Regions from separate parts of the Chryseobacterium gleum genome, predicted to be linked through region 3. Evidence: riboswitches for the same ligand, from Rfam matches in the RefSeq annotation. Region 3 holds a riboswitch; each other region holds the start of a gene.

Region 1 (7,496 bases), 1.8 Mb from region 3:
ATATCCTTTTCCTTCTTTTTTGATGATCAGATAAGGTGTTTTGATATCCGGTTTTCTTGTAACATCTACAGAGATATAATCTTCTTCATACACTGATTTTTTATCAGAATAAATATCATTGTCATATGCTTTGAAGTTCTGAGGGATGTTGATTTGCTTTACATCCACATATACTGTATCTGAAGTAGTGTTGATGGCTACATTCTCTACATCCTCTTTATTTCCTCTATAGATCATGTCCTTCTTAGCCATGCTGATTCCGAAGTAAGTTCCAAGTCCGATCAGAAGAAGAAATAAACCTCCTACAACCCATCCGATATTTCTCAGCTTTGTTTTTGGAGAGAAAATCTTGATGCTTAATAAGCTGAAAAGAATTGCCGGAATTAAACTTCCGATGACCATCATCGCAGCCAGTACTTTATCCAGTCCCTGATCATCCATATAGAATCTGATCTCATTAGCTCCGGGGAAGTCTGTATCCATTGCGAAAAGGGCAAATAATACAAATACTCCTATAATGCTTCCTACAGCCATCAGTACGAAGAATCCTCCTACGATGTACTTGAATACATTCCAGATTCCGCTCCCTGCATTGTTGATATAAGGTTTGTTTTCAGTATAGATTTCTCCGACCCTCTGAGTAGATTCATTGGCAAATTGTACCAGTTTATTAGACTCATTCTTAAGATTGTCGAAGTTCATAGGCTTTCCCTGCATTTTCAGGAAATCTGCTGCTGTTTCAGCTTTTGGAAGTACGATCCAAAGAATTACATATAAAAGTCCTATTAATGAAGAGGAAATAGCTGCCGTGAAAATTCCCAGGATAAAGATTCCAAGCCAGATTGCTCTCATTGCGGTAATATCCATTCCTACATATTGAGCTAAACCTGCGCAAACTCCTGCTACTTTTTGTTTTTCCGGATCACGGAAAAGCTGTTTTTTATCTGTATAATAAGCTCCTGAATTACTTTTTCTGGCAGATGTTTTTTCGGAAAAATAAGCTTCTTCCTGTTCTTCGATTTTTTCAGGGCTTCCGATCTGTGCAATTACCTTTTCTACATCGGTGTCATTGATCACTTCACGTTTTCCTAAAGAATCTTTGAAAATTTCTACCATTCTAATTTCTATGTCATGCATTACCTCATCCGCTTCTGAAGCCTCCAGTGAGCTTCTCAGTGCATTCAGGTAATCGCTGAGCTTTATATATGCGTGTTCTTCTATCGTAAAAGAAAAACCTGCGAGTCCTATTGAGAGTGTCTTGTTCATAGCTTTGTTTTTTAATTTTGTTGGGTGATTTGATTTACTGAGGCTGTCAGCTCATTCCATGTATTGAGAAGTTCATCCAGGAAAAGTTTTCCTTTTTCTGTGATCTGATAATATTTTCTGGGTGGGCCTCCTGTAGATTCTTCCCATCTGTAAGAGAGAAACTCTCCGTTTTTAAGTCTTGTAAGAAGAGGGTAGAGGGTCCCTTCCACTACATCCAGTTTTCCTTTTTTCAGTTCATCAATAAGATCGGAAACATACATTTCGCGGTTATTGATGAGACTTAGAATACAGAATTCCAGAATTCCTTTTCGCATTTGCGCTTTGGTATTTTCAGTATTCATCTTTGATAAGTTTTGTTAATTAGTTATATTTTAGAAAAATGCTCCTAGCTAGTTGAGCCTATTCTAATTTTACATTACAAAGATATGTAAATAAAATGGTATTATGCAATACAAAGTAGTGAAATTTTTAAAATAAAATATTTAATCATCTGATAATCAAATTAATAATTTTATTGACTATTTTTTGTTAAAATAAATTTTGGCAAAAAATGATGAAAAAACTTTAAATTTTAATACATCAAGAAAGGATTATCTACCTCATATAACTCATCTTTTATTTTATCATTCATCATCCATCACTTATAAATATAAGGAGCTTGGGATTTTGAGATCGGGATAATGATTCGTATTTTTGTTAGGGAAAAACACCTAATCCATTTACCAGTATCATGAATATTTTGAACAGCTATAAGCATTTATCTTTATTTCTTTTATTGGGCCCTTTATGCTTTGGGCAATATCAGTTTGAAGTAAAAAATGTATCAAAGAAATATAACGCGATTATCCAGGTAGAAAATTGTAATGATGGCCAGTGTGGGGGAAAAGGAACGGTAGAATTGTTTGATAACAATAACAACAAGGTACAGAGTTTTGTTTCTGATAATCTTGTTTTAAATCCGGAACAGGGACAAAAATTGATTCCAGGGAAACTGATTCCTCTGACCAATGACCAGCGTTCAGTAATTATAGATGACTTTAATTTTGACAGAACCAAAGATGTGGCCATAAGAAACGGGAATATGGGAAATTACAGCTCGGCTTCTTATGATGTATATGTATTCAACAGCACAAGAATGGCATTTGTAAAAAGTGAAGAACTTACAGACCTGGGCTCAAATTGTTTTGATTTTTTTGAAACAGATGCCAAACGCAAACGTCTTATTTCCTACGGTAAGTCCGGTTGTTGCAGGCTTTTTACAACAGAATATGCTGTCATTCCGAACAAAGGACTGGATAGAGTCCTGGAAAAGGAGGAAGATATGACCAATGAGAATCAGGTAAAGGTAATAACAAAAGAAAAGATCAATAATAAATGGATTACCAAAACCAAGGTATATCCGGCAGATCAGTATAACAGAAATAAAAAGTAAGATGAAAATTCAGAAAGAAATCGATTTTATCCTGGCAGTGGATGCCTTGAAAAATGTGCAGCGAAGAAACTACAATGCCGATGATTCCCGAAGAGAGAATACAGCAGAACATTCGTGGCAGATTATTATCCTGGCCCAGATCCTTTATCCATATGCTAAAAATCGTGCAGACATTGATTTGCTGAGAGTAATAAGAATGCTTTCTATTCATGACCTGGTGGAAATAGAAGCCGGAGACACTTTTATTTTTGATGAAAAAGCAATGGTAGGAAAATTCGAAAGAGAAAAAGCATCTGCCCAGAAGATCTTTGGAATTCTGGATGAACCTTTACGTACAGAGTTCTTTAACCTGTGGCTTGAGTTTGAGGAAGAAAAAACGCCGGATGCTATTTTTGCCTGTGGGATTGACAGAATCATGCCGTTTATTTTAAATTCCCATACTGCAGGAAAAAGCTGGACTGAAGCAGGAGTAACGGAAAGGCAGATCCGAAATATGCTTGAAAATGCGATCAGCAGAGCATCTGATGAAATGGGAGAGGCTTTTGAGCTTTTACTGAACAGAAATCTTGAAACGGAAAAGGTTTTGAAATAATTTTAAAAAGACACTGCTCATTTGTGAACAGTGTCTTTTTATAAATAGCCTTTTACGAGGATAGTAACAAATAATTATCAGGGTTTAATAAGATTCCTTCCTGAGAATAAAATCCTGTCATACTGCTAAAGACATAAAACCTCAGTTCGAAATTTTTATAAGGACTGTCCAGTTTAAATTTTACTTCTTTTCCATCTTTAGACCAAACCGGATTTTTGACCATAATAATGGTATTGCTTGTCTGCTTTCCATCTACATATTCAAATAGTCTCAACTGAAGAGTGGCTGTCTTTTTCATTGGTTCTGTGAATTGCACCACCATATTGTTTGTATCTGCTTTCTTAAAATCTTTATTGTTGGCATTGACAATGGAAGGCTGTGAGATTCTCTTTCCTGTTTTCTTCGTCCATTTTAATAATGGAGCATACAGTTTGTCCAGACTTTTATGCTTTTTGTAAAGTTCAATAACCTTTTCGGAAAATAAATTCTGAGCAATGAAACCACGTCGGATATTCACTTTATGATAGATAGCGGAAAGACTATCCGTTTTTTCCTTTGGAAATTTTTCTCTGATAAATAAGTCATAAACAGCCCATGTCATATACTCATTAAATGAATTGATCCCAGGATATCCTGAGTTTTTATCCCAATTTGCCAGATTGAAACTTGCTGCTATTTCTTTTGAGTATTTATCTGAAACAGGGTTTACATAGCCATGATCAATTTCTGAAAATACAGTGTGATTATCAAGAATCCTTCTTGCTAGATTATCTTTTAAATTTCCAAGGATAAGATCTTCTCCGATATTAGGAAAGTCAACAGTTAAGGAGCTGTTAATATCTCTATGGCAATTCTGTCCGCCTACCAAAGGAGAAATGGCGATAATATATTTCTTATCTCCTTCATTGGCTGGTTTTTCTGCTATTTTATCCAAAAAAGCATAGGTATCATTGATGTAATAATACTCTTTATAGTTATCAATTAAGGTATTATAAAACTGTTGATGATTTTTATAAAAGGTTCTGTAATTTGATTTCTTCACAAAATCATTAATCAGTTCCAGGTTTTCATCCACTTCTTTAGGGCCAAATGAATTGAATGCGAAATCTCTTTTAAGCATACCTGCATTATCAAAAGAAAACGCATAAAAATCAGTTCGGAAACCCAGGAATTTTTTCCAGTCTTTTCTGGAATAGTTTACTTTTTTTAGCAGAGGGTGATCTTTTACAGGCTCAAAATAGGATATAATTTCATCATAATACGGAGGAATTTTCTGAACATCATATGGATCTGTCTTACCGTATTCTGTGAGTGCTAAAATAATATTTCCCAGTTCGTAGCTTTCCGGGAGTTCAATTTTTACGTCTTTTTGTGCTGTTAGGGATACCGAAAGGATGAGTGTAATGATTAAAATAATTTTTTTCATGTAATATTAGTTCTTCTATAGTTTAGGGAAATAGTAGGAATAATTTCCTGAGGGCTAAAATTAAAGAAAAATGTAATGAATTCCAATCAGTGTTTAATGAAGATATATTATAGTGTTTTGGAAAATATTCGGGCGGCCAAAGGCCGCCCGAATATTTAGTATTTATAGTATCTGAATTGGTTTCTTGAATTCATCAATCGCTACAAAAGTAAAATCACCTACAATTGCTTTTTCTCTTTCGTAGGAGTACATCTGCTCAGTGTAAATTTCAACATTTACTTTCATACTGGTTTTTCCCACGTAGGAAACTTTCCCGATCAGTTCCACAATAGTTCCGGCAGGAATAGGTTTTTTGAAATCGATCTTGTCACTGCTTACCGTTACCACTCTTTTTCTGGCAAAACGGGTTGCGGTGATAAAAGCTACTTCATCCATCAGCTGCATAGCAGTACCACCGAAAAGGGTATCGTAATGATTGGTTGTGTTAGGGAAAACCGCTTTAAAGATTCTGGTTTCGGATGCTTCAATTCTTTCTTCTGTAGTCATATATCATTATTAATTAAAGCGAAATGAGAGATATCAAAACAACAGAACAATGACAGGAACTATGGGAATTCCTGAAACAATTCATCAGATCAATACAACTTCAGATCGCGAAAGTTACATGTTTAAGAAAAAGGCAGGTCTCCTGACTTGTAACATCATTTATCTCCTTCCCATGCCTCGCACAGTGGATCTTTGATAAAGACTTCAGTTACTTACAGTTGCGCGACAGTCCGTGATTTTCACACGGTTCCCTTTTAATCTGCAGTGATGCAGAACCAATTTCTGTGATGAATAAGTATAAAAACTTTTCGGATGCAAAAATAATGAATTTATTCCGGATTATGGAAAATAATCTGGCTGATTACCCTTCCTTTCTTGATGGTCCACAGAGTTGTATATCTGTTTTCACCTGAACCGTTGATCATATAAAGAAAAATATTATCGTTGTCCAGGGAAGTTACTCCAACATTCTCAAAATCCATGGTAGGCTGGAACATATTTTTGATAGCTTCTCTTACAAAAACGGAACCTCTTCCTGGCTGTTGTACTCTGATTGATTTGATTTCAGTCATTCCTTCGGGAAGATCATTTCCGATTCCCCAGGGTTTTACTTTATCAATGGTAAGGAGTTTTCCTTCCGCATCTTTTTCCTTTTTACGGTATCCTGCATTGGAAGGATAAATATCAATTACTACTTTGCTTCTTTGGGCAATAGGAATTTTAGGATCAGAATTGTCTGTGAAAATAAGTGATCTTCCGTTTTTGGATTTGGAAGGGGTATAGGCGGGAAGCTGGTCAATATAAGCAATACGCTCTTTATTCACCATTCCTTCTTTATCAAGTGTTTCATAACGTACAAACGGTTTGTCATCATCCTGTTTTTCCGGATATTTGATCCATATCCATTCTGTTTCTCCAGGAGCAGGCTTTACATAAACGAATACATCGCCTTTGCGCATACGGATCTTGTCCACAATTTTTCTGTAATTGTCTTTATGAACCCGCACATTGGCATATCCTTCTTCAGCTTTTACCACTCCGAAAGGAACTTTATTCTGCCCCTTTACAAAGGCCAAAGAAAAAATACTGAAAGCAGATAAATAGAATGCTTTGTTTATAAAAGTCATCATGATAATTTTTTGATCCTTCAAATATATAAATTAAATGCTTTTCGGAAGATAATTATACCGCCGCAGTTCATTTAAATCTTGTATTTGTTTCAGATGGCCGTCGGAAAGCAAATATATAAGTTCACAAATGTCCAGAACATCTTTAAAATTATGATCAGAAATAATAAATCCTTTGTGTGCTGACTCCTGAAGTATATTTTTCTTTAGTTCTTCAGTAACCTTCGGAGAAAGACTGTGAAATGGCTCGTCCAGTAAAATAAAATCTGCTTCAGAATAAATAATCATCAGGGTTTCAATAATTCTCTGCTCACCTTTGGAAAGGTTTTTAGGTTTATCATGAAGAAAAGGATGTACAAACTCTGAATTAAAAAGTAATTCAGTATTTCTTTGATTACAAAAAAGAGGAACCAGGTTTTTGATTTTTATATTTTTGGGTAAAAAGAGGTCCTGCGGCAAGTAGGAGATTCGTTTTTTTCTGTCGGAAATGTTTTTTAAAATAGTGTTGTCATATTTTATAAAATGAGTATCACCATATTCAGTTCCGAAGATGATTTTCAATAGTGTTGATTTTCCGCTTCCATTTCGGCCTAATAAACCTATGATTTGTCTTGTTTCGCATCCTATATAAATATCCTGCAGAATTTTCCTTTCATTAAAAGATTTTGTTACGCTATCAACATGCAGTCTGCTCATAAAAATAATATTATAATTTTTACAATAATCCCAGATACTATTGTTCCTGCCCAAAGAAACGTCCTTGAAAAACCTGAATTGGCATAAAAGTAATATTCATTTTTAAACCTTACTTCATAAGTAAAGTAATGGAGAAGAGGTAAGATTAAAAGAAAACTTAATCCAAATGTTTCAAACCTGTGGGGTAGCAGAAAAGAAATAAGTAATGAAAACAATAAGGCGGGGATCAGTATCTTTTTATAAAAGATCCAAAGAATAGTAAAGTTTCTGGCCACGTTCAATACTTTATGAATAGTTGTATGATATCTATTATCCGAATTTCAAATGTATTAAAAAGAAAATAAAGACAATATATTACCATTTTCATCACTTAAAAAAAATGATATTCTGAACACTTCATTAAATTTTATT
Region 2 (7,496 bases), 2.0 Mb from region 3:
GCACCTGACAATTCACCTTGGGAAGGTCTGTTGGGAAGTGCCAAAACGCCTACTTTCCCTTACAGCAACTTAGCAAAAGATTATCAGGCTAAAAAAGATAATATCCGTTATACACCTTTCGGAAATACGCTTACATTGAAATTGGCTGAAGCATCTGTAGAAGGTGAAAAACTGGGTGGAGATAATATTACAGACTTCTTAGCTATCAACCTTGCATCTACAGACTATGCAGGACATAAATTCGGACCGAATTCTATTGAGGTAGAAGATGTTTATATCAGATTAGACCAGGATCTGGCAGAATTCTTCAAATATCTTGATTCCAAAGTAGGAAAAGGAGAGTACACGGTGTTCCTTTCTGCTGACCACGGAGGCGCGCACTCTGTAGGGTTCCTTAAAGAGCATAAAATCCCGACAGGTTTCTTCGGAGAAGATGCAGAAAAGAATCTGAACCAGAAGCTGAAGGAAAAATTCGGAGCTGATAAACTAATCAACGCCATCGATAACTACCAGATTTATTTTGACAGAAAAGTATTGGCGGACAGCAAGCTTGAACTGGATGATGTAAGAAACTTTGCAGTGAAAGAAATTGAGAAAGATCCGACGGTTTTATATGCTGTTTCCGTAGATAAAGTGCAGGAATCCAGCATTCCGGAACCAATCAAACAGAGAATTATCAATGGAATCAACAGACAGAGAAGCGGAGACATCCAGCTGATCTCTCACGATTCTATGCTTCCTCCATATTCAAAAACAGGAACTACCCACAGTGTATGGAATTCTTACGACTCACATATTCCATTGATCTTCATGGGATGGGGAGTGAAGCAGGGAGAAAGCAATAAAGAATATCACATGACTGATATTGCTCCTACAGTATCTTCTTTACTGAAAATCCAGTTCCCAAGTGGAAATGTAGGAAACCCTATTACTGAAGTTATTGGTAAATAAAGTTGAAAATTATATAAAATAAAAGCCGTTCCAACGCTGGAACGGCTTTTATTTTGGTTATGATGCTCTTATCATTTGCTGAATTTCTTTCTGAAACTTCTTATTTTGTCTTCGGACCTTTACAATGAAGTACAGGAGTACAGCCATTATAATACCTCCCAATGCAACAGAAGCTGTTATTATGGAATTATGATAAGATTTCAGCTTTTCGCTTTCTAAATAGGTTTCTCTATTATGATTATCAATAATCTGATTAATGGATTTCAGTTCGTTCTGCTTTCTCCTGAAACGCATTTCCAGGTATTTTTTGTTATACTGCTGATAGAGATTCTGTTCTCCCAGAGCAAGATAATTATCAGCTAACTCTTTGTAAATGCCTTCGTTCAAAATAATATCGCCCGTATTTTTACACAGGTTTTCTGCTTTTAGCAAAAGATTGATTGCTGATTGATTTTCATGTTTTTGCCTGTAGATTTCAGCAATTCCTTTCAAGGCAAATGCTTCCAGACTTTTAGCATGATTTTTCCGGGCATAGTCCAAAGACTGAACAAAAGCTTCCTGTGCTTTATCAATTTGATTAAGATTAAGATAGCAGTATCCGATGTTATAGTATACCACACTCATATTAGCGTAGGTGGTTTTCCCGGAGGATACTTTTTCAAAATTCTGTATCGAAATTAGAAACTTTTCCAGGGCAATTTCTGAATTAGACTGACTCTTGTAAATCATTCCCTTTATAGCATAACTTCTTGCGGTTTCAATATATTTGAAAGGAGTTTTTTCCGGTATTCTGGCCAGATACTGATCGGCTTCGTTCAATGTTTCTAAACTCTTATTGAATAGTTCCATCTGCTGATATTGAATGGCAACAGAAATAAGAACACTTGCCTGGCTTTTGAAATCGTTGGTTTTCTGCGAGAGTTCCTTAGCTTTTAAAATATACTTTAAAGATTCCTCGAAGTTTCTTTTGGCAATATTCGCTGTGGAAAGCAGCATGTAAATATCAATGGATGTACTGATATCCGGATTTTTCTTTAATAATTGTTCTCCGGTTTTAATGGTATAATCGGGGTTGTCATAAATTTCAAGCCGGGCTTTTCTTATTAATTCACGATCCGGTATTTTCTGAGCTTTCATACCGATACAAAAAGACAGAAGGATTGAGGTTATTATTTTAAAAAAGAGTTTCATACAGTTTTACTTTTACTGATTTCCTGAATATAGGTATTAGGAGACATCCCGGTGACAGACTTAAAGACCGTAGTAAAGGCACTGTGCGATGAAAACCCTGAATACTCTGCAAGATAGCTCACTTTATAATTGAGAAAAGTAGAATCATTCTTTAATAATTGTACAATATGATTGATTCTTAGTTTGTTGATATAGCCGTTAAAATTTTTCTCCTTGTTATTAATAACTTCTGAAAGGTATTTCGTATTAACTTCCATTTGAGAAGAAAGCATGGATAACGACATATTTTTATTCAGATAATGACCGGATTTTTCGAATTCTTCAAGTTTGCGAAGAATCTCATCTTCTTTTTCCCTTGATATTTTGGTAGAACCGGAATCTTTTGCTGTTGCAGTAACCTTCTCTGGAATGGCAGACTGAGACTTGCGACTGATCTGTTTTTCAAAGAAATCAAATTGTTTTTTTAAGTCTTTACCTTTACTTTTAATACTTAAAAAATAAGCGAATAGTCCCAAAATTATCAAAGACAAAATGAGCGCTAACGGCCAGAAAGATTTAACAAACATCAGCTTTTGAAATTCAATATTTTTATTCTGACTGGTTTCCACAAGTTTTACAAGATACCGTATTCCTTCCCTGGAACTGGCATCTGTTTTTGTTTTTAAATCATTGTAAAGTTTATTGTACTGGTGGTACTTTGCATCATCATGAAGTGCATAATAGCTGCGGGATAATGACTCATAGATTTTAATTTTTAAATTATTGAAAGGCAGATCTTCAATCAGTGAAAGTCCGGCTTCCAGCTTTTCAACAGATGCTCTGTAATCCTGCTTCAGAAAATAATATTGAGATAGATTTTCATAGGCAAGACCTAATAGAAATGGCTGGTTTTTCTGATGCTCAAGATCATCAATAATACTTTTTATAAGAGGTTGATATTCGATAAGTTTATTTTGTTTCAGCAGATAGGAAGAACGGAAAATCCTGTTTTCCAGTTTTAATATTTTATTTTCTTCATTCTGACCGCTGAGGTATTGATTGCTTTTGTCCAGATTTTGCAGCGCTGTGGGATAATCCCGGTTGATCCCTGAGTTCAAAGCCTGAAGCTGATACAGTTTTGCGGTAGTAACTCTTAGAGTCGCATCGTTACTTTTAAGAAGTTTCTGATCAGACAGGAGATAACTGATAATTCTCTTAGACTGATTGTATAAACCCAGATTCTGATACTGATCAGCAAGGTTATAATCACCGAAGATCTGCATAAAATAAGAAAGATTATTGTGTTCAGGATCTTCTTTTTGAGCAAAAATATTCACAGATTGTACATAATCACCTTTCATGGCAAAAGCCTGGGAAATAATATTCTGAAGGATCATTTTGTGTTCTGTGTTCTGATCGCTGACAAGAATTCCCTGAGTGTAGCTGATGCATTCGTCAGAATTCTGATAGAGTTTCAGAAATGCCTTATCTGCCAGGATAGTAAAGTCAGGACCGGATTGTGCATTGGTAATAAGGGAAAAGCCAATGAAAATAACAAGGAGAATTTCTTTGCTATGATCAAATAATTTTTGAATGAATACTGGGTTGTTTGTGTTTTTTTGAATAATTCGGGTAAAATCCATATTCAAAATAATATTTTATTATCTGATTGATTATTAATATTTTAAAAATTATATTCTTTTGAAATTCACGAATTATGAAAGTCAATTTCTTTGGGTGTGGTAAATATTATATTAATATTGTTTTCACCAATTAAAAAATCTAAATATAATAAAATATGAAAAAATTTTACAAAATGTCAATGAAAATATTAACAGCTTGCCTTTTTCTGAAATTGGGTATTGTGAAAGCTCAGCTTACTGTAATAGGCTTGGGAAATTATAATGTAGGAGCTGTTTCAGATAATGGAGTGGTAAGCTTGCATACAAGTGCAGGAGCTATATATAAATGGAATGCATCGGGAGGACTTGTACAGATAGGTTCAATATCAAACGGATATCCTGCTGCGGGCAGAACCATAGTTTCGAATGACGGGACCAAGATCTCATCTTCCGTTACAAATGCTGCAACAGGTTTCAATGAAATCTCGACTTATGATGTAGCTACGGCCACATGGGTAAACAGGGGGGGCTGGTTCCTACCGGCTGGGATGGCAGTGTAAGTTCTACCTGGGGAATGACAGCTAATGGCAGTACAATTGTGGGGCTGGGATTCCTGACGGCAGCTAACGCACATGCTGTGAAATGGGATGAAGTAAACGGAATGGTAGATCTGGGAAGTATTGTTCAGGGACGAAGCTCCAGGGCAAACGCAATCAATGCTTCAGGAACGGTAATTGTAGGATGGCAGGACGAATCAAACGGTACCAGAAGTGGTGCGAAATGGCAGGATGGAGTGGAAAGTTTTATTACAGATAACAATGGAAATAATGTTGGAGAAGCGGGAGGTATTTCCGCAGACGGAAGTACGATCATCGGTTCAGCCAATCCTAATCCCTATGTTTGGAATGCAGTAAGCGGACTTACTTATATTACGCATCCTAATGCATCATTCAGTTTCAAGGGAGGCGCAACAGGAATTTCAGGGGATGGAACTAAAGTTATTGGATATTACAGAGCATTCGGAGCACCTCCAATGTCTGGCGAGGGTTTTATATGGACCTCTGCCACCGGAAGAGTTAATCTGAATGATTATGCGGTATCCTTAGGAATTGCCACCAATGGAGTGACGATGGGACTTCCTCTGGCTATTTCTCAGGATGGGAAGAAAATTGCCGGAATGGGTGTGAATGCTTCCAATCAAATGGTTGCTTTTTATCTGGATACATCTGAATATTTATCAGTGAATGATGAGGTAAAAGAAAAAAACAACATGGATATTTATCCTAATCCGGTTACTGATATTCTATATTTTAAAGGCACAGGAAAAATAGAGAAGGCAGAAATTTATAACTTGGTTGGACAAAGGGTGAAATCATTCAATACTGTAGAAGGACAAATTGATGTTTCATCCTTGTCAAAAGGAGCTTACATTCTGGAATATTCAGTGAAGGGAGAAAAGCAACAAACTTATAAATTTATCAAAAAATAACATATATAAATAGTAAAGTAGTGGGATGAATGGCTGTTTTCAATATTGAAAACGGCTGTTCTTTTTTGTTTACGTACCCAAAAGATAACATTTTTAAGGCGAAGCACGGTTTTTTGGTGAATACACATAAAAAACTATCTTTGCAAAAATTTTGGTTTCCAGTATTTTGGAATGAAAAGGGAATCGGGTGTAACTCCCGGACTGTCCCCGCAACTGTAAATCGCAACACAAGTTTCTGCAAAAAGCCACTGTTTAACAACGGGAAGGGGCAGAATGCGAAAGTCAGGAGACCTGCCAGGATTATAACAAAAAACATATTGCTTTCGGAGGAAAAGTAAAAAGGTATGGATATAAAAAGATCTTTAGTACTGCTTTTTTCATCTTATGGTTGTTTTCTTTTTGGACAAGAGAAAACCATTGACACTATTTATGTCTTCGACAATCAGATGAACAGGGTGAAGCTTTTTCATCCCGTAAAAATAATTTCAGCAGAGGATGCTGAGAAGAACTCCAGCAACCTTTCGGAACTTCTGAGATTTCAGTCACAGGTATTTATTAAGGAAAATGGCCGCGGCGCTGTTTCTTCACCTTCTTTCAGGGGAACTACCGCCCAGCAGACTGCATTTGTATGGAACGGAATTAATATCAATTCCAATTTTCTCGGGCAGGGAGATATCAACAATATCGCATTGTTCGGGTATGATCAGATCGGAATAAAAGCCGGCGGCGGAAGTGTTGTCTATGGAAGCGGAGCCATTGGGGGAAGCATTCACCTGAATAATACCCTTGATTTTAATAAAGGCTTTCATGGTTCCCTGTTTTCTGAAGTGGCTTCCTTTAATACTTATAATAATTTTATAAAAGGTTCTTACAGCAATGATAAGTTCAGTTTTAAAGCTTCAGGAAATTATTCTGTAAGTGAAAATGATTATAAGGTAAGTGACCTTAACTACATCAATAGAAACGGGAATTATTACAATACAACGTTCAATGTAGGTGCATCCTATAAAATTACGAACGATCATAAAATTTCATGGCAGAGCCAGTTTTTTGATTCTTCACAGCATTATCCTGTGTATGAGGAAACAGGAACAAAAACTAAATATAAAACGCAGAGCGTAAGGAGCCTCCTTTCCTGGGACTGGAACAAAACAAAGTTCAGCAACTCCTTAAAAGCCGCTTATACAGAAGAAAATTTCCAGTACTTTGGTTCGTTGACCCAACCTAAATCCAGCAGTGGAACAGGGAAAAATTATATCTTTAAAAATGATTTTAATTATTTCCTGAATTCAAAATGGAATTTTAATCTAATAGGAGAATTTCAGGTCAATAAGGGAGAAGGTTATCAGAACGGGATATCCAGTGTCAGCAGAAATATAGGATCAGTTTCAGGATTATTACGATATTTTGCAACGAAAGATCTGCGTTTTGAAGGTGGATTTAAAAAAGATTTTGTGGAAGATGTAAAATCACCGTTAATGTATTCTTTCTCCGGAAAATGGAGCGCTGCAAAATGGTATGATGTGAGCATTAACGTCTCCAAAAACTTCAGATATCCTTCATTTAATGATATTTACTATGAACCGGGTGGAAATAAAGACCTAAGACCGGAAACCTCAACTCAGGTAGATATGACTAATGAGTTCAAAATGGGAGATTTCAGGCTTAGCTTTTCTCCTTATTATATGGATATTACAGACCTTATTGTATGGCTGCCAACCGCTAAAGGATACTGGCAGGCTTTTAATGTTAATAAAGCAGAATCTTACGGGCTGGAATCTCAGCTGTCATTCAGCAAGCAGTTGGGAAATCATAAAATCCGGGCGAATGCAGGGTATTATTATGCAAAATCTATTGATAAAGAAACCAACATGCAGAGACCTTATGTTCCTATACACAGAGGAAACATTAATGTGGATTATGAATATGGTTTCTTTAAATTTTTTACCCAGTCACTGCTGAACGGGGTTACCTACACCACAAGTGATGAAAAAAGGTCAGAGGCTATAGATCCTTATTTTCTTTTAAATATGGGTGTTTCTGCAACTCTGGCAAAAAAGTATACTTTAGGATTTAAAGTGAATAATCTAACCAATACCTACTATAAAACCGTTTCTTTCTATCCTTTACCGAAAAGAAACTATAGTGTGTACGCAGCAATAAATTTTTAATAATTAAAATTGAATAAATTATGAAAATAACTAAACTTTTAACTGTCTTATTTGCAGTGGTACTATTGTTTAATATTTCTTCATGTACAAGTG
Region 3 (7,496 bases):
GCAGGAACGGTTTTTAATTTACAGCAACATCAGGAAATTTGAGTTTCTTCATAGCAGGTATATACTGAATTGTATAATTTTAATACCTTTAGCCATCGAATCATTTTTATTAAACTATGAAAACGACACCTTTTACCTTCATTGTAACCATCTTTTTTCTGGCATTAAGTGTAACTGCATTTTCCCAGAAAACAGCAGCTTTAAATTCTTTATTAGACAGCAATTCAGAATTTATTTTCCCGCAGACAACCGATAAAATCTCAAAAGCATTGAATATAAAGCCAGTTTTTTATGAAGATGCCAATGAAGAAAGATATGTGAAATGGCCAATGAAGACAGGGCTTGAAATGTATACCAGCCCAGGAAAGGATCATACAGTTAATGAAATGTTTTTCGTTACTTCAGACAACAGACCTGTAGTAGTAGAAGGGCTTCCTTTTGGTCTTATCATGAACAAAAGTACATTGCAGGATTGTAAAACAAAGTTCAGTAAATATGGTACAAAGACGCAGAAAATGGGAGCAGGAAGCGAATTCCCCGGAGGATCAAAACTTGTTTTCAAAAAAGGTAAACATTATGTCACATTGCAGTTCGACAGTAAAAGCCTGTTAAAATCATTAAGTTTAACAACAGAAGTTATCAATCCGGCAGTGAATTAATATGAGCCACAAAAAATATTACAAAATCCGTCATTATTTGACGGATTTTTATTTGTAATGTGAACTTTAATAAAGTTTATATTGTCAATCCATGGTTGTTTTTTACTTCAGCCATCACAAAAGTGCTGTGGGTGCTTCCTATAGAATCTACAGAGCCCAGTTTATTGAATACAAAATCCTGATAATGCTTCATATCTCTTACCTGCACCTTCAGAAGAAAATCAAAATCCCCCGAAATATTATAGCATTCGGCAACTTCTTCTATTTCCAGGATTTCTTTTACAAAATCATAGCCGACTGATCTGTCATGAATTTTCAGCTTGATCTGACAGAAAACGGTAAAACCACGGTTGAGCTTTTCTGCATCAAGAACGGCAGCATATCTTTTAACGAAGCCTTCCTGTTCCAGCCTTTTTACCCGTTCAAAAACCGGAGAAGCAGAGAGGTTTACTTCCTTAGCAAGTTCTTTTACGGTCAGTTTGGCATTTTTCTGGAGCAGCCTGAGCAGCTGTAAATCCTTATCATCGAGTTGTTCCACAGAATATTATTCTTTAAAATTATAAAAACAAACAAATATACAGGATAATATGCTTTTAATTATAACTTATAAAGTTTTATTTGCTTAATTATTTTGTTTTAGCTAAAACTTTATTCTGTATTATTAATTTTACCCAAAATTAAAAACTTTTACAGAAGACAGTTGTTGAAAGTAAAAGTACAGTTCTTTAGAGATACTTCATCAAACAGAAAAGGTTTTACTTAACGTAAATTAATAGGGAATCGTGTGCAAATCACGAGCTGTCGCGCAACTGTAAGTAACACACCAAAGGTTTCTGTCCTTGCATATCCACTGCCAAAAGCGGGAAGGATGACAGAAACTGTTACAAGTCAGGAGACCTGCCTTTACTGAATTGACATTGCTTTCGCGGTCTGAAGCTTTTAGGTCATACAGATGATATATCAGACAAGTACATTTTCTCTTGTGGGAAGCTGTAGTGTCTGCTATGCCATTTTTCCTGAAATTTCTATTCGTTAAGCATTAAGAAGCATTTAAAAAGACTTTACATCAAGTTTTAATATAAAAGTTTAAAAAATGCAAACTCACATTCTGGGCTACCCGCGTATTGGTAGCAAAAGAGAACTCAAAAAAGCCTGCGAGCAGTATTGGTCAGGTAAAATCCTTCCGGAAGAACTTCTGAATACAGGCAGAAATATCTGCAATCAAAACTGGAATATTCAGAAAGAAGCAGGGATAGATCTTATCCCGTGTAATGATTTCTCATACTATGATCAGGTTCTGGATATGAGCCTTGTGGTAGGCGCAATCCCGTCACGTTACCACGAAATAGTCCTTAAAAAGAATAATTCTGAGCTGGATCTTTATTTTGCCATGGCAAGAGGATATCAGAAAGAAGGACTGGATATTACAGCGATGGAAATGACCAAATGGTTCGATACCAATTACCATTATATTGTTCCCGAATTTTATAAAAACCAGCAGTTTAAACTAAGCTCAGACAAAATTTTCAATGAATTTGCAGGAGCAAAGCAGGCAGGGATCAATGCCAAGCCGGTGATTATCGGGCTCGTTTCTTATCTGTTGTTAGGAAAAGAAAAAGAAGAAGGATTTGATAAGCTGGATCTGGCCGGAAACCTTCTTTCCGTATACTCGGAGATTTTAACCAAACTTCAGGATCAGGGCGCAGAATGGATTCAGTTTGATGAACCCTTTTTGGCATTGGATTTAACAGAGAAGGCAAAAGAAACATATCATTTTGTATATGCTGAAATAAGGAAACGTTTTCCAAAACTGAAATTTATTATTGCCACGTATTTTGAAGGGTTAAAAGATAATACATCCCTGGCTGTCTCACTTCCTGTGAATGTGTTGCACATAGATCTCGTAAGAAATCCTGAACAACTGGATGATATTCTGGACGTTATTCCTGAAAGCCTAAGCCTGTCATTAGGAGTGGTTGACGGAAGGAATATCTGGAAAAATGATTATGAAAAGTCATTGTCTCTGATAAAAAAAGCAGTGAATCAATTAGGTTCTGAAAGAATTTTAATTGCACCATCCTGCTCACTGCTGCATTCGCCTTGTGATCTTGATTTTGAAACCAGTCTTAATCCTGAAATTAAAAACTGGCTGGCTTTTGCCAAACAGAAAGTAACGGAAATAGTAACGCTTAAAGAACTGGCGTCAGAAACGGAAAGTAAACAGATTCCTGAAGCATTTGAAGAAAATAAAAAAGCAATTGAGAGCAGAAGAACTTCTCCTCTTATCCATAATGATCAGGTGAAGCAGAGGGCAAATGCAGTTACTGAAAAAGACGCCCAAAGAATCAATCCCTTCAGAATCCGTAAAGAACAGCAGCAAAAAGTATTGCAGCTTCCTTTATTCCCGACAACAACTATCGGGTCGTTTCCGCAGACTGCAGAAGTCAGAAGCTGGAGAGCAAAATTCAAAAAAGGAGAACTGACAGCGGAACAGTATGACGCATTACTAAAAGAAGAAACGCAGCGAACAATCCGCTGGCAGGAAGACATCGGGATTGATGTGCTGGTTCACGGAGAATTTGAGCGTAATGATATGGTAGAGTATTTCGGAGAACAGCTGGAAGGTTTTGTATTTACTAAAAACGGCTGGGTGCAGAGTTACGGAAGCCGTTGTGTAAAGCCTCCTGTAATCTTCGGTGACGTTTCCCGCCCAACTCCGATGACGGTTTACTGGTCTCAGTATGCACAATCCCAGACTGGGAAATGGGTAAAAGGAATGCTTACAGGTCCTGTTACGATTTTACAGTGGTCTTTCGTTCGCGATGATCAGCCACGTTCGGAAACATGTAAACAGATTGCATTGGCGATCCGTGATGAAGTGGTGGATCTGGAAAAAGCAGGGATCAGAATTATTCAGATTGATGAACCTGCGATAAGAGAAGGTCTTCCGTTAAGAAAAACCGACTGGCAGAACTATCTGAAATGGGCAGTGGAAGCCTTCAGGATTTCAGCAGGTGGAGTAGAGGATGCTACCCAGATCCATACGCATATGTGCTATTCTGAGTTCAATGATATTATTGAAAATATTGCTGATATGGATGCAGATGTGATTACGATAGAATGTTCCCGTTCCCAGATGGAGCTTCTGAACGCTTTTGCAGACTTTAAATATCCGAATGAAATAGGTCCTGGGGTATACGATATCCATTCACCAAGGGTTCCGTCAAAAGAAGAAATGATTGAGCTGCTGAGAAAAGCCCAGAATGTAATTCCTGCCGGCCAGCTTTGGGTAAATCCGGACTGCGGGCTTAAAACAAGGCATTGGGAAGAAACTGAAAAAGCTCTGATAGCAATGGTAGCAGCTGCTAAAGAGGCTTCTGTAGAATATGCACTTTAAAAAACTTTACAATAATTAGATTCAAATCAGATCGTGTTATGATTTTCATGACACGATCTGATATTTAAGGGTTAAAACCTGGATTAAATGTAATATCCTGCTCAATTTTTTATTCTATTTTGCCTGTAACGAACTTGGAGGGTAACCAAACTGCTTTTTAAAGGCAAAAGAGAAATGAGACAAATTTTCAAATCCGAGATCCAGATAAATCTCAGAAACTGATCTTCCCTTTTGGGTTAGCAGAAAATGGGCTTCCTTTAATCTCCGGTACTGCAGCCACTGTCTTGGAGGAATACCGAATATTTTCTGAAAATCTCTTTTAAAAGCAGATAAACTTCTTCCTGTTAAATAGGCGAAACGTTCTACATTGACATTGAAGTGAAAATTTTTATTCATAAAAGATTCAATATCAATTTTATGAGGCTCTGAGAAATCAAATAAAACATCTTTAAGACCGGGGTCGTAATTCAGCATCAGAAGTAATGCTTCCTTTTGTTTGAGACGCAGCAGTTCTTCAGATGAAGGTAATTCCTCATAGGCAAGCAATGAATACATAAATGAAGCTAATGCCTTTTGACTGGGTTTTATATAGGCGGGTACATTTTCTTTTTTCTCCGCCTGATATCCATATTCGCGGCTGAAATCCCGTAAGAGCGCTTCATCAAAATAGAGGGTTACAGTTTTGATTTCGCCATCTTTTGGAGGATATTTTGCAAACTTCACCAAACGGTTTTTTCTTGCGGAATAAAGTTCGCCTTCTTTGAATATCGTTTTCGTGATCCCATCATTCAGTTCCATTTCTCCGGAAAGAACAAGCCCCAGACTGTGAATCCGGGAAAACTGTTCTCCTTCCCTGAATTCTGAAAAATGACAGGAATAGTTTATTGGAAAAGGAATATTATGTTCACTCATGGCTCAGCGTGTTATTTCTTGATCAGTTCTTTTTTTCAAACTTACAAAACTTTTCAGCATCATCACAGCAGAATGCTCCTGGAACATTGTACTGTGATGAATATATTTTTTTATACAATAACAGCCTTTGGTTCCAGATAAGCTTCCAATCCGAATACCCCATATTCACGTCCTATCCCGCTTTGCTTAAAACCACCGAAAGGTGCATAAGGATCATGTGAAAATCCATTGATACAGATTCTTCCGGCGTCAATCCGGGCTGCTACACGTTCTGCATGCTCCTGATCAGACGAGCTGATATAAGCTGCCAGACCATAAGTAGTGTCATTGGCAATAGCAATGGCTTCCTCTTCATCAGCATAAGGAATAATAGATAATACAGGACCAAAGATTTCTTCCTGAGCAATACGCATATCGTTGTGTACGTTGGTAAAAATAGTTGCCTTTACAAAGTTACCGTCTTCAAGACCTTGCGGCTTACCTTCACCACCTGCCAGCAGAGTTGCACCTTCTTCCTGTCCCACACGGATATAACTTTGTACGCGTTCAAATTGTCTGACACTTACCATTGGTCCTACAAGTGTGTCTTCTTCATCAGGTTTTCCAACTTTTACCTGTTCTGCAGCTTTTTTAGCCAGCTCATTTGCCTCATCCAGCCTGCTCTGAGGGACAAGCAATCGGGTAGGGGCAATACATGCCTGCCCGTTGTTCATATAAGCTCCGAAAACAGCCATAGGAATAGCTTTGTCAAAATCCGCATCTTCAAGGATAATATTGGGAGACTTTCCTCCCAGTTCCAAAGTCACTCTTTTCATGGTGTCTACAGCGCCTTTGGCAATCGCTTTTCCGGTTAAGGTAGATCCGGTGAAGGAGATCTTAGCGATATCAGGATGCTGAGTTATTTCTGCTCCGACTACGTTTCCTAATCCGTTAATGATGTTGAATACCCCTTCAGGTAAACCGGCTTCATGGAAGCATTCTGTCAGCAGCTGGGTTTGTGCAGCACTCATTTCACTGGGCTTGATAACGGCGGTACATCCGGCAGCAATGGCAGTTGCCAGTTTGTTGCAGATAAAGCTGTTGCTCGCATTCCAGGGTGTGATGATTCCTACTACACCCAGGGATTCAAAACGTACTTTAGAATGTCCGGCTGTTCTTTCGAAATCATAAGATTCTAAGGTCTTGATCGTAGTTGTAAAGGCAGAGATTGCATTCTGAACGCTCATCCTGCAAAATTGTAATGTTCCTCCGTATTCATTGACCATGACGGAAACAAGTTCGTCTTCCCGTTTACTTACCGCTTCATGCAGCTTTTTAAGAAAATCAATGCGTTCCTCTTTTGTTGTTTTTGAAAATGTTTTAAAAGCTTTTTTCGCGGCTGCGACAGCCATTCGGGTATCTTCCTCATTTCCGAGAACTACTTCGCCTGTTTTTTGATTGGTAACCGGACTTATAAGATCAAAAGTTTCTGTTCCTTTTGGCGTAACGAATTCGCCATTGATGTAAATTTTATTAATCTGATTCATTTTGATGATTTTAATACCCCAAAGTTCGTCAGAAAAAGAAAGGACAGGTTTGTTGTAAGGTTCAATTTTTGTTTGTTGTATGGCTCATTTTTTAACCCTAAAAATATGGTGCAAATTTCCCTGCCTGAAATTGCATGTAAAAACACACTGTTCTTCAATAAAATTAACTACTTTTATCATAACCAAGTAAACAATTTGTTTTGAGAATAACTCTTAAACTTATTATCGCTTAGTATCAGTCTCAGTAACCACAGGCTGATCGTTCTTTCGTTTGGGTAATTCTCTACCTGAACAGGTTCTCATTTCATCATATTATTTATTGCAATGCCTGTAAAAGCAGCTGTGTCTGTATTTGTCTGTAATAATGACTAAATATACAGCAAACGACCTTAAATAAGTTTCGGGTAAAATCAGATGTATCTCAACTTTACTGCAGTGTGTGAATAATATGGGAAAAATCCTACAAAGAATATTAAGCACAACTATAAGTAATGAGTACAAAACATATATGGGAGGTAAAAGCAAAGAATACTCCCTTACTAAAAAAGAAATGCAATCATTGTAACAGCGACAGATTTCAATGCAGTGACAAATTCAGACTGAATGCTCAGAAAAAGAATATTGATATATGGCTGATTTACTGGTGTGTACAATGCAATAACACCTACAATATAACTGTATTTTCAAGAATAAGGACAGAATCTATCAGTAAAGATCTGTTTGATAAGTTTTCAGAAAATCATTTGGAAACAGCCTGGACATATGCATTTTCACTGGAAACAATAAGAAAAAATAATGTGGAAACAGATCCGGAAAGTGTAGAATATGAAATTATCCGTGATGATCTTTCTGTTGAAGACCTGACAAATATGAAAAATGAAATGATTTCGTTTCAAATGAAATATCCTTTTGATTTTAATGTAAGGGTTTCAACAGTTATAAGAAAATGTTTAGGCCTTTCATCTTCCCAATTGAATCAATTACTCGATATTAATGCAGTTT
Region 4 (7,496 bases), 1.9 Mb from region 3:
CCTGCGAAAGTAGCAGGGATGACGAAAATTCACAGGATACTACGCCCGGAAAACTTCAGATCAAGTTTGAAAACGGATTTAATAACGTAGGAGACATCGTCCTGAATCAGACTGTTCAGACCTCTTCCAACGGTCAGAAACATAATTTTTCTGCTTTGAAATACGTCATCAGTAATATAGCACTGATAGACGAGAACGGAAACGAGTTTAAATACAATGAAAACAATCCTGATAAAGGTGCATTTATTGTCGATCAGGCAGATGCCGTAGCCGGAATTATCTATCTTAATCTGGATGGTATTCCGAAAAACAATTATAAAAAAATAAGATTCGGATTGGGAATCAGTCAGAAAGCCTACTTATTAGGCCAGGACGGGCAGGCTGAATTCTGGACGAAAGCCAAGCAGAAAGGAATGTCCTGGTCATGGGCTGCCGGCTACGTTTTTGTAAAGCTGGAAGGGAAATATGGTACGGATGCTCCAGCTAAAGAATTCATGAATCATACCGGAAATATGGGCAATACTGCAGCCAATAATACACCGGACCTTTATCGGGAAATCACATTGAGCTTTCCTACAACAGCAAGAGTTACAGGACAGATTCGTCCATCTGTTCACATTCTGGCGGACCTGAACCAATTTCTGAGCGGAGATAAAGCACTTACTCTTACTGCAGCCAATGACATGCTGATGGGTTCAAACCAGCATCTGGTAGACGTTACCAATAATCTTACAAAAATGTTCAAAGTAGACCACGTTCACAATGATTAATTTTTTTATCAAAACGATACTGGTTCTGCTTGTATTTGTATTAAGCTGTATTTCATGTTCCGATGAGGTAATCCAGCCATTGGAAAAGGATGAAGCCTACAACCTGCAGTTTCCGTCTTATTTTCCGGAAATGACTTTTAATCAATCAGCCAATCCGGTGACAAAAAACGGAGTGGAGCTGGGACGAAAACTCTTCTATGAAGGCAGGCTTTCCAGGAATAATACCATTTCATGCGGCTTCTGCCATATCCAGGAAAATGCTTTTACCCACCACGGCCATACTGTAAGCCATGGCGTGGATGACCGAATAGGAATCCGGAATGCTCCACCTATTCAGAATATGGCTTTTTTGAAACGATATATGTGGGACGGTGTGATTCATAATCTGAATGAACAGCCCATCAGCCCGATTACCGACGTGAACGAAATGGACAGCTCTATACCGGAAGCCATTTCGAAAATAAAAGACGATCAGAAATATAAAAAACTGTTCAGAGAAGCATATGGAGACGAAACCATTACCGGTGAAAGAATTCTAAAGGCATTATCACAGTTTATGGCTTCTTTAATCTCTGCAGATTCAAAATATGACAGATTCAGACAGGGAAAAGAACAGCTGACAGCAACGGAATCTCAGGGAATGGCAGTGTTTAATCAGAAATGTGCTTCCTGTCATAGCGGAGAACTATTTACTGATGAAAGTTTTCGAAATACAGGAATGTATTACAATACAGAATTCAAGGATGCCGGACGTTACAGGGTTACTCTCAATCAGGTCGACTGGATGAAATTCCGGGTTCCAAGTTTAAGAAATGTGGAATATACTGCACCTTATATGCATGACGGAAGGTTTTACACTTTGGAAGCAGTACTCAATTTCTATTCAGATCAGGTGGAAGATAATCCCAATCTTGATCCCCGTTTGAAACAGAACGGTCATGTAGGAATTGCCATGAACAGTCAGGAAAAACAATCGATCATTGCATTCCTGAAAACATTATCGGATAAAAGTTTTATATCCAATTCAAAATTTGCAGAATAATTTATAGAAACATGAAGAAGATTATAATGATACTAAGTTTGATCCTGTTGAATCAGTATCAGGCAAAAACCATAAGAGACAGTGCTTATAGCACTCCGGAGACCTTTAGCAGATTCGATTTTGATGATGATTGTGATGCTTGTGGTTGTGCTGCAGGAAACGGATCTTCCGGTTTTGAATCTTTGCTGAATCCACAGTTTATTGGAATCAAATACTTCGCCCAGCATTACAAAGCCAAAGAGAATTTATTTGTAAAAGACCTTACGCAGGATCATTATTTTAATACCCTGCAGCTTTGGGGGAAGATTCCATTGACGAAAAAACTGAGTGTTTATGCGAGTCTGCCCTTCCATTTCCATGAAAAGAAAACGATGCAGGGAGATATTAAAATCAATGGGATAGGAGACCTGAATCTGATGGGAATTTATCAGCTGATGAGTTCTAAAGATAATTTCCATCATCTGAGCGGAGGCTTGGGTGTGAAAATTCCTCTGGGAAAATTTGATGAGAAAGGAGCATCCGGTGTCAATCCAAGTTTTCAATTGGGGACCGGAAGCTGGGATTATCAGGCCGCTTTGAATTACAAATTTCAGAAAAATAAGGTAGCAGTATTGGTTAATACAGACTATACGATCAAAACAGAGAACAAGAAAAATTACCGTTTCGGCAACCAATGGAACTATGCTGCGACAGGTTTTTATCAGGTTGCCGAAAACGAAAAATCTATATTCTCTGTAAAAACCGGAGTTCAGGGAGAAGTTTATGCTCAGAATAAACAGTTTGATGAAGCGCTACCGAATACTGCAGGAAGTGCCTTGTACGGAAAATTAGGCTTTGAAGCTTCCTACAAAAAGCTGAGCCTGGGAAGTGAAATCATGCTTCCCATGTACACTCATCTGGCAGGAGGAGATATTGAAGCCAAATCAAGATTCAGTATTTTTCTGAATATTGGAATTTAAAAAGAAACTCTTGTTGAATCATGTTAAAGCTCCTTCGGGAGCTTTAATTGTTTATAAATCATGATTTTAGTTGGGTATTAGGAATAATTATTTATCTTTGCCGGAATTTGGTGAGCCGTAAAAAGCTCTTAAAAGGGAATCCGGTGCAAATCCGGGACAGACCCGCTGCTGTAAGCTCCGCACCAAAGTTTTTGAAGAATATATCCACTGTTTTTAGGAATGGGAAGGATTTCAAAAATGGAGTAAGTCAGAAGACCTGCCAGATAATAATCGTTTGACGCTTTCGTGGAATAAAGCTTAGGACATCAATGATTCTGTGCAGTGACAGCTGTGCTTTATCGTTGTATTCTTATATCCATTAGCGTCATCATTATCCTAAATGAGCTAATGGTGGCAAAACTAACTACTTCTGCAATTCATAAAGCTGTTTTCACCATACTGGTGTTAACATCTCAGCTTTTGTTTTCCCAAACTAAGAAAAAAGACAGTCTTCAGGAGGAGACTATTAAAGGAATCAATCTTTATAAAAAGAATTTTAAAGAAATCCTTCCTGCACAAACATTACAAGGCGAGCAGCTGGAAAGGTTGAATAGTCACTCTGTTGCTGACGCTTTACGGTATTTTTCAGGTGTCCAGATTAAAGACTACGGCGGATTAGGTGGTTTAAAAACCATTAATATCCGGAGTATGGGAAGCCAGCATGTAGGGGTTTTCTATGATGGAATTCAATTGGGGAATGCCCAGAACGGACTTGTTGATCTCGGAAGATATTCTCTGGATGATCTTGAAGAAATATCATTATACAACGGACAGAAAAGTGAGATTTTTCAACCTGCAAAAGATTTCGGTTCTTCAGGATCTATTTATTTACAGCCTAAAACTCCTCTGTTTAAAGGAACAAGAAAAACCAATCTTGTGATAAGAGCCAAAAGTGCTTCCATAGATCTCTTTAATCCTTCATTCAGGCTGGAACAGAAGATTTCAGACAGAGTTTCTGCCAGCTTCAGCGGAGAATTTATGCAGAGTGACGGAATTTACAGGTTCCGGTATGCCAAGAAATACCCGGACGGCCAGCAGGCATATGATACCATCGCAAAGAGACAGGACTCAGATATCAAAGCAAAACGTTTTGAAACTTCTCTCAACGGAACTTTAAATAACGGAAGTTGGAATATCAGAGGGTATGGTTATATTTCAGACCGTGGAATGCCGGCTCCCATTGTGAATGGCCGTTTTGGAGGAAGAGGAGCGAGACTTTCCGATGAGAATTATTTTGTACAGGCCAATCTTAGGAAAAAGCTGTTCCCGAAATTCGAAACTCAGCTAAAAGCTAAATTCGCTTATGATTATACCCATTTTATGGATACGGTTCGTTCGCAGTCTATTATTCATACTGATAACACCTATATTCAAAGGGAGCTTTATCTTTCTTCATCTAATATTTATTCAATTACTCCCAATTGGGATGTCAGTCTGAGTGGGGATTTTCAGTACAATAATCTGGATGCTAATCTGGATAACTTTTCTTATCCTACACGGTATACCACATTGGTAGCCCTGGCAACAACCTATCAGTGGAACAGATTCAAAATTCTGGGAAGCCTGTTGGGAACCTTTACATTTGAAGAAGTAAGGAAAAACAAAAGGCCGGGAGATGCCAGAGAATGGACGCCAGCCGTATTTATGAGTTATCAGCCGGAGATCATTCCTGAGCTTACCCTTAGAGCATTTTATAAAAGAATCTTCAGACTTCCAACCTTTAATGATCTGTATTATACCAATATCGGGAACACGTATTTAAAACCTGAATTTACCAATCAGTATGACCTTGGATTTACCTATCAGAAGAATTATACCAATCGTTTCTTTAAAACCTTTTATGCTAAAGTAGATGGTTACTACAATAAAGTACAGGATAAAATTGTAGCCGCTCCCAACGGAAGCATGTTCCGCTGGCTGATGATGAACCTTGGAATGGTTGAAATCATTGGTGCTGATGTGAATGTACAGACAGAACTTCAGCTGGGAAAAGTAACTCTTAGACCTTTGCTTTCCTATACTTATCAGAGTGCAAGAGATGTGAGTGATCCTGAAGATACTTTCTACAAAAATCAGATTCCTTACACACCATGGCATAGCGGATCTTTCAGTCTGATGGCAGATTATAAAGACTGGAGTTTCAATTACAGTGCAATGTACGTGGGAGAAAGATATGATGTGAACCAGGACAATATTCAGTACAATTATGTGCAGCCCTGGTATACGCATGATCTCTCTGTTCAGAAAAAATTCAACTGGGCGAATCATCAATTTAAAGTAAGCCTTGAGATGAATAATATTTTCAATCAATACTATGATGTGGTCATCAATTATCCGATGCCCGGAAGAAACTTTAAACTAATTCTAAACTTCACCCTATGAGAAAACTAAACTTTTATTTTTTATTTCTTGTCTTAGCTTTTCTTACGTCATGCCGTACAGATGATATTATTGTACGCCAGGAAGTGGTGGAAGGGCTTCCCTCAGAAAATACAGCCATAAAAGGTTTTTATATGCTGAATGAGGGCAATATGGGAAGTAACAAATGTACCCTCGATTTTTTTGATTATACGAAGGGAACTTATTTCAGAAATATTTATGCGGAAATCAATCCCAATGTGGTAAAAGAACTGGGAGATGTGGGAAATGATATTAAAATCTATGGTAGCAAACTCTATATTGTTGTTAACGTTTCCAACAAAATTGAAGTGCTGGATGCCAGAACCGCGAAACGTATTACTTCAATTCCTTTGCAAAACTGCAGATATCTTACTTTCAAAAACGGGAAAGCTTATGCCAGCAGCTATGCCGGCCCGGTAGCGATTAACCCGAAAGCCCCAAAAGGAAAAGTAGTGGAAATTGACACAACATCTCTCACTATCAAGCGTGAAGTTGTAGTAGGATACCAGCCTGAAGAAATGGAAATTGTAGGAAATACATTATTTGTAGCCAATTCCGGAGGATACAAAGCGCCTGATTATGACAATACAGTTTCCGTAGTCGATCTGAATACTTTTACAGAAATTAAAAGAATAGAAGTTGCCATTAATCTTCATCACATTAAAAAAGACAATTACGGTGATCTGTATGTGAGCTCCAGAGGAGACTATTATAATGTTCCTTCCAACCTTTATGTAATAGATGCATCAACAGGAGCTGTCAAGAAAAATTTTCATCTCTCAATCAGTGAAATGACAATTGTTAATGATAAACTCTATTTCTACGGCAATGAATTCAATTACAATACCCACAGCTATAAAAAATCATTCGGGATCATTGATGTGAAAACAGAAGAGATCATCGCCAACAGTATTTTTGATAAAGAATATGAAACCGCTATTAAAACCCCTTACGGAATAGCCGTAAACCCCATTACAAAAGATATCTACATCACAGATGCCAGAAATTACGTTTCCATGGGATTTGTGTACTGCTTTGATAAAAACGGACACTTTAAATGGAAAACGGAAGGGGGAAATATCCCTGCCCATTTCGCTTTTTTATACAAATAACCAAACATTAAAGAAATGAACAGAAATAGCTTTACTTATTTAAAAGCCGGAATCCTATCATGCTTCCTTATAGGAGTAATAGCGTGTAAACACGATGACGAAGATGAATTTATATTTAAAGGGCTTGATGATTCTTACACTATTGAACGCTTGAAAGTATTAAGTATTCCTACGAATGCATCAGGATCGGTTACGTGGAGTATTAACGATTCTATTATTTCTCAAAACCCTGAGCTTGAATTTATAAGTCTGAATGCAGATGCTTATCCTCTGACTTTAAAGATTAACAGTAAAGGAAACGAACAGGTTTTTCATTCTAAAATCATTGTTACCAAAGAAAAAACACCTTATAGTAAATACATTTCAAAAGTATTGGAGTTCCGTCCTGCGGTAGGGCAGTTCATGAATGAAATCCCGGAATATTTACCAGGAAATACTGCTGCGAATATGCTTCAGAAAGCCAATGAATCTTTGGTGGGAGGAAATTCTACCATGATCAGCCTGGGAGGATATGGAGGATATGTAGTGTTCGGTTTTGATCATACCATTCCGAATTTAAATGGACGTGATTTTAAAATACTCGGAAATGCATTCTTTGGAAATGATGCCGCGGATCAACGTTCTGGATCTTGCGAACCGGGAATTATTATGGTAGCCTACGACAGAAATAAAAATGGGAAACCGGATAATGATGAATGGTATGAAATTGCTGGCAGTGAATATTTTAAAAACACAACCGTAAAAGATTACAGCATAACCTATTATAAACCTAACGAAAATAAAACACCTGTAGCCGGAACTGAATTCTGGCAGACGGATGTGGAATATATCAGGTGGAGTGACAATCTGGGGAATCAGGGATTTAAAACCAAAAATACCTTTCACGCACAAAGCTATTATCCTTTGTGGTTTACCGATAGTTCTTACGGCTTTTCGGGAACAAGGCTTGCAAATAATTTCTTCGATCAGAATGGAGACGGTTCCTATTGGGTAGGAAAATCGTATGAGTTTGGATATGCTGATAATGCTCCGAATAATGATGAAGCTTCCAATATCGATATTTCCTGGGCAGTAGACAGAAGCGGAAAATATGTAAAACTTCCCGGAATTGATTTTATGAAAATATATACAGGAGTCAATCAGGAAGCCGGCTGGCTTGGAGAAGTTTCTACAG

Evidence for each region. A riboswitch is a leader RNA that binds a small molecule or an ion and turns the genes downstream of it on or off. The one in region 3 is predicted to bind cobalamin.
Region 1: linked by a shared signal. The riboswitch ahead of EL165_RS09575 (acyl-CoA thioesterase) and the one ahead of metE (5-methyltetrahydropteroyltriglutamate--homocysteine S-methyltransferase) in region 3 are both predicted to bind cobalamin.
Region 2: linked by a shared signal. The riboswitch ahead of EL165_RS10165 (TonB-dependent receptor plug domain-containing protein) and the one ahead of metE (5-methyltetrahydropteroyltriglutamate--homocysteine S-methyltransferase) in region 3 are both predicted to bind cobalamin.
Region 4: linked by a shared signal. The riboswitch ahead of EL165_RS18025 (TonB-dependent receptor plug domain-containing protein) and the one ahead of metE (5-methyltetrahydropteroyltriglutamate--homocysteine S-methyltransferase) in region 3 are both predicted to bind cobalamin.

Annotation. Positions count from the first base shown of each region.
Region 1 covers NZ_LR134289.1:2,093,561-2,101,056, reverse strand. Annotated here, with positions in the region: gene EL165_RS09600 (PspC domain-containing protein) at 1-1,266, opposite strand, end outside; gene EL165_RS09595 (PadR family transcriptional regulator) at 1,278-1,607, opposite strand; gene EL165_RS09590 (XAC2610-related protein) at 1,997-2,698, shown strand; gene EL165_RS09585 (HD domain-containing protein) at 2,700-3,290, shown strand; gene EL165_RS09580 (DUF4932 domain-containing protein) at 3,343-4,716, opposite strand; gene EL165_RS09575 (acyl-CoA thioesterase) at 4,879-5,262, opposite strand; cobalamin riboswitch at 5,378-5,557, opposite strand; gene EL165_RS09570 (hypothetical protein) at 5,592-6,392, opposite strand; gene EL165_RS09565 (ATP-binding cassette domain-containing protein) at 6,423-7,085, opposite strand.
Region 2 covers NZ_LR134289.1:2,226,548-2,234,043, reverse strand. Annotated here, with positions in the region: gene pafA (alkaline phosphatase PafA) at 1-951, shown strand, start outside; gene EL165_RS10180 (tetratricopeptide repeat protein) at 1,009-2,142, opposite strand; gene EL165_RS10175 (helix-turn-helix domain-containing protein) at 2,139-3,764, opposite strand; gene EL165_RS26295 (hypothetical protein) at 3,920-4,303, shown strand; gene EL165_RS10170 (T9SS type A sorting domain-containing protein) at 4,255-5,232, shown strand; cobalamin riboswitch at 5,368-5,545, shown strand; gene EL165_RS10165 (TonB-dependent receptor plug domain-containing protein) at 5,577-7,403, shown strand; gene EL165_RS10160 (YncE family protein) at 7,424-7,496, shown strand, end outside.
Region 3 covers NZ_LR134289.1:267,916-275,411, forward strand. Annotated here, with positions in the region: gene EL165_RS01200 (VOC family protein) at 1-42, shown strand, start outside; gene EL165_RS01205 (hypothetical protein) at 117-659, shown strand; gene EL165_RS01210 (Lrp/AsnC family transcriptional regulator) at 736-1,197, opposite strand; cobalamin riboswitch at 1,393-1,578, shown strand; gene metE (5-methyltetrahydropteroyltriglutamate--homocysteine S-methyltransferase) at 1,753-4,056, shown strand; gene EL165_RS01220 (helix-turn-helix domain-containing protein) at 4,171-4,968, opposite strand; gene EL165_RS01225 (aldehyde dehydrogenase family protein) at 5,079-6,494, opposite strand; gene EL165_RS01230 (DUF1062 domain-containing protein) at 6,986-7,496, shown strand, end outside.
Region 4 covers NZ_LR134289.1:3,978,760-3,986,255, forward strand. Annotated here, with positions in the region: gene EL165_RS18010 (MbnP family protein) at 1-770, shown strand, start outside; gene EL165_RS18015 (cytochrome-c peroxidase) at 763-1,812, shown strand; gene EL165_RS18020 (transporter) at 1,824-2,771, shown strand; cobalamin riboswitch at 2,863-3,049, shown strand; gene EL165_RS18025 (TonB-dependent receptor plug domain-containing protein) at 3,159-5,192, shown strand; gene EL165_RS18030 (YncE family protein) at 5,189-6,322, shown strand; gene EL165_RS18035 (hypothetical protein) at 6,338-7,496, shown strand, end outside.